One region of the Priestia aryabhattai genome, then DNA from elsewhere that is predicted to be linked to it. Evidence: predicted binding sites of a transcription regulator. Region 1 holds the regulator's gene; the other holds the start of a gene.

Region 1 (4,439 bases):
TGCCGTCTTCAACGCGGATTACTTGCCATCCGTAAGCTTTGAAACGATCTTCTACGTTCTCAGAGAACGAGCGATCTAAATCTCCGTCTAAAGAAATATCATTTGAATCGTATAAAACAACTAAGCGTCCTAATTTTAAGTGTGCCGCTAATGAAGCTGCTTCAGCAGATACACCTTCCATTAAGTCTCCGTCACCACAGATACCATACGTAAAGTGGTCTACAATTTCTAAACCTTCTTTGTTGTATGTTTCAGCTAAATGACGTTCTGCCATTGCTTTACCAACAGCCATTGCAATACCTTGTCCTAGTGGGCCAGTTGTTGCATCAACACCTGCTGTATGACCGAACTCCGGATGGCCTGGTGTTTTACTTCCCCATTGACGGAAGTTTTTAAGGTCTTCAATTGATAAGTCATATCCAGCTAAATGAAGCAAGCTGTATAATAGTGCTGATCCGTGTCCTGCTGATAATACAAAACGATCACGGTTGAACCAGTTTGGATTCTTTGGATTGATGTTCATAAATTTTGTCCACAATGTATATGCCATTGGAGCAGCTCCCATTGGCATACCTGGGTGACCTGAATTTGCTTTTTCAATCGCATCGATTGATAAAGTACGAATTGTTGCAATCGAAAGATCTTCAATACGTTGTGTCATACTCTTCATTCCTTTCAAAACTATGTACATATGTTATCATACTAATGATTTGCTTATTTGTACAATACTTGAACCAAAAAAATTTCTACTTTTACAGTTTTTGTGCGCCTTATTAAAAATATACAAAAAACTAGAGAGAACACTCCCTCTAGTTTTACTAGAACATCTTAGTGAAGACGCTTCTTTTTACTCTCTTTTAACTTCTTAGGCGTAACATCTTTACCTTCTTCGTCCACAACTTTAATCGTATGAAGGTGATTTGTCATAGATTGTCGGAAAACTTTTAAATATTCCTGACGTAGCTCTTGCTGTTCTTTCGCTTCAGATTCTGTCAAACCTTCAGTCTTTGCCTTTTTTGAAAGAGCATTAATACGAGCAAGTTTATCTTTTGATAGCATATAAAACCTATCTCCTTATAATCAATAATTAAAATTACCGAGCAGTTCCGGCAACATGTAGTCATCTTACTAAATCTCTTTCGTTTTATCAAGAGATTGAGCACTCTCTTTATACTCTTGATAGCGACGATGTACCGTCGCTTTTGAAATATTATAACCAAAACCTTTTAGCGTAACTGAAATTTCAGCAAAGGTTAAGCCGTTATGACGCAGGCGTACAATTTCTTCAATCGGCGCTTCTTTTTTTTCTCTTCCCGAGTTAACTCCTTGATTTTTTAAATTTTGCTGCGGACGATAACCGTTTTCTACGGCTCTTTTCATTCCTCTTTTAATTTTAGCATTATGTAATTTCCGCTGATGCTCTTCCACTAAGCTAATAATATCTAACACCATCGAATCAGATTCTGAAAGCTGAAGCTGACCTTGATGACTAATCGTATAGATCGTGGCGTTTTCTTTATGAAAAGCATGAAGCAGCGCAATTCGGGCATTTCCTCTGCCTAATCGTGTTTCATCTTGAATGAGCAGCACAGATATTTTCTCTTCTTTCATTGTATGAAGAACATCCAAAATACCCTCTCTGTCTACATCATATCCGCTTGCTTTTTCCATTACGACTTTTTTTACGTCTAGATGGTGAAGATCAGCAAGCTTTTTTAATTCTTCTTGCTGGCGCTGTAAAGATGTTTCTTGGGTTTTTTTATTCGTACTGACACGGCAATAAATAATGGCGTCCACTTTTATCACGACCTTTTCGGCTTCTAACAATATTCAGGAACGGCCGTTACACACTACTGTTCAATTGCCACTTGATTATGCAACTCTTTTTTTAAAACAGGAATATATAATTTATCTCCAGGAGATAAAGACTGGGCAGTATCTGAATTTAAATTATTGACGTCTTCAACCCATTTGACAAATTCATTGGCGGTCAAATGATGGTGATTATGATACTTGTTAGACAATTCCCAAAGCGTATCTCCTTTTGTAATAGTAACCGTTGAATATTTGTCTAAATCTACTTTATCTGCTCCTAAAACCAGCGTCAATACATATGTAAGTACAGCGATAACTGCAAAAAAAATAGCGTAATGTTTCATAGAATGTAAGAATTGTTGCATATTATGATCCCCCTATCAGAATATATGTTCTTATTTTATTGAGAACATTTGTTTCTGTCAATGGAATTCTTCGAACTTATGTTTGTATATTGACACATCACGTGGTATAATTCACCTAAAGAATAGCTAAAATCGAGGTGAAAAATATGAAGCTATCAAAACGTCAACAAGACATACTAGATTTTATTAAGCACGAAGTAAAATTAAAAGGTTATCCGCCTTCTGTTCGTGAGATTGGGGAAGCAGTAGGATTAGCCTCTAGCTCCACTGTACACGGGCATTTAGCTCGTTTGGAAAGCAAAGGGTTAATTCGCAGAGATCCAACAAAACCAAGAGCAATTGAAGTTCTTCAACTAGACGAAGTAAACATCCCTAAAAGCAATGTCATTAATGTTCCTGTTATCGGTAAAGTAACAGCGGGTCTTCCTATAACAGCCATTGAAAATGTGGAAGAATATTTCCCTCTTCCAGATAAATTCGTCTCTCCAGATGATCATGTATTTATGCTTGAAATTATGGGAGAAAGTATGATTGAAGCAGGTATTCTAGATGGCGATATGGTAATCGTACGTCAGCAGCAAACAGCTAACAATGGAGATATTGTGGTGGCTATGACCGAAGATAATGAAGCAACGGTCAAACGTTTCTTTAAAGAAGAAAATTTTGTTCGTTTACAGCCTGAAAATTCAACGATGGCGCCTATTATTCTTCGCCACGTAACGATTTTAGGAAAAGTAACTGGTGTATATCGCACGATTCACTAATAACACACTGTATGTAAAACCAACTAATCATGATGTTAGTTGGTTTTTTTACGTTTGTTTTCTAAAAAAATTGGCATATTATAAATGATACGTTGAATCATTGCAAGCAGGTAGAACAGTTTTTCTAAAACTCATTGTAACTTTTACTCTCTATCTGCACTTCCTCGACTTCTAAAAGGAAATACAACCGACCATCAGAAGGATGTAGTTTATGACCAATACACCAAGGAAAACAGAACCATTTCAAACCATTATGCCTACTAAAGCAATGAACATGTTTCTTTTCCCTTTTTCTTTTGATCGAAAAAATAAAGAGCAGCTTGTTCATGCACTGGAAGCAAATTTGTTCGAGTTTTTTTCCATTCAAAATAAACATTTAGAAAAAGAATACTACGGAGAACAATATTACGTATCTCATGATAGCTTGGATCAATATTTTCTTCCTTACATTGAATGTATTCTATTTCCTGATTCGTGCGAAAAAGAAGGGTTGTTTCGATTTTCAAAAAAAATAGACCATACCGTTACGTTACACACTTCCTCCACCACCGTGTCTAGCAACGTGCTATCTGTAGATGTTTTTTTATGTCCTTTTGAAATTGGCGTCATGACCATTCGCACTGAGATGAGCCATAATCATTACACCTATGATGATATTTTAGAATTCATGAATCATTTTCGTGTATTAGAACCGAAGCTTGCTGAAGAGTATGGATCCACCATTACCTATGAACATCATCACTATAGCAAAGTACAAGATTATATTTTTTCACAGCTCGCACCATTTTTGAACGAACACATCAAAAAAGAAGCCAAACGTGAAAAGCACATCGGGAGCCTTCCTTATTTTATCGATGAACGGATGTTTGTATTAAGTTATGTAACGGTAAATCAAGAGCAAGAGATTAACTCCGCAACTTTATTTCGTACGGGACAGCTAAATAGCTATACACCTCACGGGAAACCGTTTATCTCTGCACACAATCATGAGTATATTAAAACGTATAATACCAAACACGTGTATTCAAGATGGGCTCCTGAAACCTATTACGTCATAACAGACCATGTGTTTTCGTGTATTTCTAAATCGACAGACTCTAAAACAGATCAGCTTTTAATGAATCATCTATTTGGCCAACATTACTATAATTTATTTTTACATTTTTTCTATAAAATCGTGCTGTTAAAACTATCTTATGAGTATTCTCAGCTTACGTTTCATAAAGATTCAGAGGGCATTGAACGACTAATCCGCTCTATTACCGTGTTTTCAGGTAAATATTTATTTTTAGAAATCAGCTCTCGCACAGAAGGTCAAGAGTTTTCTGTGCTGTTTAAGAAAATCTTTCACATCAATTCTCTTTATCAAGAAGTCAAAGAAACCCTTGGTACTTTGTATCAAAATCAAGAGAAAATTGCGGCCAAGCGTCACAATTACTTATTATTAATTTTAACGATTTATACCGTTCTTTCTGGTATTTACGGAATGAATTTA
Region 2 (4,439 bases), on a different contig from region 1:
TGCAACGTTAGCTGCTTCTTATACAGATAAGCAGCAGTAACAAAAAAGAGGAGAGACACACGATGGAAAATCAAAAAAATTCAAAGCGCACGCTCTTATTAATTGGGTTAATTATTGCGATGTTCTTTTCTGCACTTGATGGAACCATTGTCGGAACAGCTATGCCAAGAATCGTAGGAGACCTTGGTGGGCTAAGCATGATGACATGGCTGACAACAGCCTATTTGTTAACGTCGACAACGGTTGTTCCGATTGCAGGGAAGCTCGCTGATTTAGTAGGACGCAGAGTGATTTATGTTACAGGACTTATTATTTTTATGGTCGCTTCTGCTCTATGTGGAATGGCAAATAACATGACAGAGCTTATTTTATTCCGTGCATTACAAGGAATTGGCGGCGGCGTTATGATGCCGATGGCAATGATTGTAATCGGTGATTTATTTACGGGAAAAGCACGAGCTAAGTTTCAAGGAGTATTCGGAGGAATTTACGGTCTTGCTTCTGTCATTGGTCCACAAATTGGCGGATGGATTGTTGATTCACTGAACTGGAAATGGGTGTTTTACATCAACTTGCCGGTAGGGATACTCGCTACCGTTTTTATTGCACTGGGACTTCAAGGAAAGAAACACACGGGACCTGTGAAATTCGATGTAGCCGGTATGTTCACAATGGTTATCGGAGTAGTAAGTTTGCTTCTTGCCCTGAGCTTTGGAGGAAAAGACTACGACTGGAACTCTTGGCAAATTATTAGTCTATTTACACTTGCTGCAGTTGGGATCATAAGCTTTATTATTGTGGAAACGAAAGCTAAAGAGCCGATTCTTCCGATGTATTTATTTAAGAACCGAACGTTTACGCTCTTAAATATAATTGGCTTTTTTATGAGCATTGGCATGTTCGGAGCTATTACATTTGTTCCGTTCTTTATGCAAGGAATCGTAGGAGTAAGCGCCTCAGCATCAGGTACCATTATGACACCGATGATGATTTCAATGATTGTAACAAGTATTATTGGAGGACAGCTTGTCTATAAAGTCGGAATCAAGCCTCAAATCGTAGCGGGTATGCTCATTATGGCAGGAGGGTTCTTCATGTTAACGACATTAGACCTTCATACTAGCAAGCTGGTTGCTACTTCTTATATGGCCATAATCGGTTTAGGAATGGGTCTTGTGATGCCGATTTTAACACTCGCTCTTCAAGAAAGCTTTTCAAAAGAAGAGCTCGGTGTGGTTACATCATCAAGTCAATTTTTCCGTTCAATTGGAGGAACGTTCGGTATTACTATTTTAGGAGCGGTAATGAATGCAAAATCAGGTACGCTTCTTACTGACAAACTCGTTCCATATTTAAACACATTGCCTGCTCAAGCAAGCGCTTTTGCGGACGGGTTCAAAAAAGCCATTGATACGAATCCTGAAAGTGTGCTGCAGATGCTCTTTAGCCCTGAAGCGCTAAAGAGTATTCCAACTGCGCTTTCAGACAGCATTGTGCCAATTTTGAAGACCTCGCTAATGAGCGCATTGCACAGCGTCTTTTTTATGGGATTAGCTTTTATTATTTTAGGAGCGGTATGCACCTTGTTCTTAAGGCAGATCAAGCTTTCAAATAAAAAAGCCGAAGAAAAATCAGAAGAAGGCATTGCTGAAGTAGAGCCATCACATTAAAAAAAGCGCACAAATTTGTGCGCTTTTTTCTATATTAACTAGTTGTTTCATTAGGCTTGCGAAGAAAAGGGGATTGTTTAGACGTGTCATACGAAATTTGATCAAGCAAATAGGTTAAATACAAATTCAGTTCAAACCGATCTTCCGACACAAAATCTGTAAGCGCTTGCTTATTATCTTTCCACATGAGAATTCCTCCTTAATTTTACATACTAATGAATGGATTTAATATCAGAAAGCTGAAGGGAAACAACGGCTTCATTTTCGTCTTTTACGGATAGAATTTGCTGATGGAGATTTAAGTTGTGCACGCGGCCTTTGCACGTTTGCAACGTTCCATCTTTATAGTAAGAAACAGTTATCGTCCCACTTTTCGTTAATTCTCGTAAAAACATTCAAGAAGCCTCCTTAAAAAAGATTACCTGGTTTAAAAGCCAGTCCTTTCATGTGAGATGAGCAAAAGGGAATCGTATGTACTGCAAGCTTCCCTTTATATTCTTCAACGTTTATGAATAGATCGAATAAAAGGTTGCTAGCCCACCTATAAACTGTCCTAAATTTCAGAATATACTGTCTTTTCCTTATAGTGTTTTTTAAAAGGATTAATGTTACATTTATTATGTAACATTCTGATGAGAAAGAAAACCGTTTCTACAAAACTTCTCTAAAAATTACAAAATATTCATATTCATGTGAAGGATGTAGAATGAACAAATATGAAAGGAAACGTGTTTCATAAAAAACGTAAATAAAGCATCAATTATTAATCATCTTAATACTAGTTATCAATTATATGTATTTTACTAATTTATTCTTCTTCGATAAAATGCAGGTAGACGAATTTGATAAGAATTTTCTAATGATTTATATAATTAAATTTGATATAATCTATAGGAATAATAATGTATGAAGGGAAACATCATTGATTAATTAGACACAGGTGTTGAATGTTGTTGAAGATGATTCGTAAAAGCATACATAGTTAAATTATATATTTTTGTGAGGTGGACAGTGTTGCAACTTAAGGTAGTAAACAGCCCTTTTAATCAAGAACAAGCAGATTTGCTTAATCGCCTTCTGCCGACATTAACAGAAGCACAAAAAATGTGGTTGAGCGGTTATTTAACAGCATCTCAATCTACGTCTGCCGAAGGAACGCCAGCCGTTCCTACAGCAGTGCCTGCTCAAACGGAGCAGACGGTTTCAAAAGACGTAACGATTCTTTACGGATCACAAACAGGAAATGCTCAAGGACTTGCTGAAAATACAGGTAAAACGCTTGAAGCAAAAGGTTTTAATGTAACTGTATCTTCTATGAATGATTTCAAACCAAATAATTTAAAGAAACTTGAAAATTTATTAATTGTCGTAAGTACACATGGAGAAGGAGAGCCGCCGGATAACGCGCTATCTTTCCACGAATTTCTTCACGGACGTCGTGCGCAAAAACTTGAGAACTTCCGTTTTTCTGTCTTGTCGCTTGGAGACAGCTCATACGAATTTTTCTGTCAAACGGGAAAAGAATTTGATGTGCGCTTAGCAGAACTTGGCGGTGAAAGACTGTATCCGCGCGTTGACTGTGATTTAGATTTTGAAGAGCCAGCAAATAAATGGCTTAAAGGTGTTATTGACGGGTTAAGCGAAGCAAAAGGACACAGCGCTTCGGCAGCTGTTCCAGCGGAAGCACCTGCAGGAACTTCGCCATATTCAAGAACAAATCCTTTTAAAGCAGAAGTGCTTGAGAACTTAAACTTAAACGGTCGCGGATCAAATAAAGAAACACGACACCTAGAACTATCTCTAGAAGGTTCAGGTTTGACGTATGAACCAGGAGACAGTTTAGGTATTTATCCTGAAAATGACCCAGAGCTTGTTGATCTTCTTCTTAACGAATTCAAGTGGGATGCAAGTGAAAGTGTAACGGTTAATAAAGAAGGAGAAACGCGTCCTCTTAGAGAAGCGCTAATCTCTAATTTTGAAATTACCGTATTAACAAAACCGCTTTTAAAGCAAGCAGCTGAGCTTACTGGAAACGATAAATTAAAAGCGCTTGTGGAAAATCGCGAGGAATTAAAAGCATACACACAAGGCCGTGATGTGATTGACTTAGTTCGTGACTTCGGCCCATGGAACGTATCGGCCCAAGAGTTTGTAGCCATTTTACGCAAAATGCCAGCGCGCCTTTACTCGATTGCAAGCAGCTTATCAGCAAACCCTGATGAAGTTCATCTAACAATTGGAGCTGTACGCTATGAAGCGCACGGACGCGAGCGTAAAGGTGTTTGTTCAGTCTTATGTTCAGAACGTTTGCAGCCAGGCGATACGATTCCTGTATACCTTCAAAGTAATAAAAACTTTAAGCTTCCTCAAGACCAAGAAACGCCGATTATTATGGTGGGACCTGGTACAGGTGTAGCTCCGTTCCGCTCATTTATGCAAGAACGTGAAGAAACAGGGGCAAAAGGCAAGTCATGGATGTTCTTTGGAGATCAGCACTTCGTAACAGACTTCCTTTACCAAACAGAATGGCAAAAGTGGTTAAAAGATGGCGTGCTGACAAAAATGGACGTGGCGTTTTCACGCGATACAGAAGAAAAAGTATACGTACAAAACCGTATGCTCGAACATAGTAAAGAATTATTCCAGTGGTTGGAAGAAGGCGCATCTTTTTATGTGTGCGGAGATAAAACAAATATGGCACGCGACGTGCACAACACGCTAGTTGAAATTATCGAAACAGAAGGCAAGATGAGCCGTGAACAGGCGGAA

Evidence for each region. Region 1 encodes LexA, which represses DNA repair genes until DNA is damaged. Its sites were predicted from a motif close to CGAACATATGTTCG; they were not measured.
Region 2: the regulator LexA is predicted to act here: its motif matches at 2,189-2,202, upstream of M3225_RS08735 (YolD-like family protein).

Annotation. Positions count from the first base shown of each region.
Region 1 is NZ_JAMBOQ010000001.1:462,150-466,588, forward strand. Features, by position in the region: gene tkt (transketolase) at 1-661, opposite strand, end outside; gene M3225_RS02425 (DUF896 domain-containing protein) at 829-1,059, opposite strand; gene M3225_RS02430 (YneB family resolvase-like protein) at 1,129-1,797, opposite strand; gene yneA (cell division suppressor protein YneA) at 1,851-2,180, opposite strand; gene lexA (transcriptional repressor LexA) at 2,327-2,944, shown strand; gene M3225_RS02445 (hypothetical protein) at 3,156-4,439, shown strand, end outside.
Region 2 is NZ_JAMBOQ010000002.1:373,953-378,391, forward strand. Features, by position in the region: gene M3225_RS08720 (MarR family winged helix-turn-helix transcriptional regulator) at 1-40, shown strand, start outside; gene M3225_RS08725 (MDR family MFS transporter) at 63-1,670, shown strand; gene M3225_RS08730 (hypothetical protein) at 1,705-1,857, opposite strand; gene M3225_RS08735 (YolD-like family protein) at 1,883-2,065, opposite strand; gene M3225_RS08740 (assimilatory sulfite reductase (NADPH) flavoprotein subunit) at 2,685-4,439, shown strand, end outside.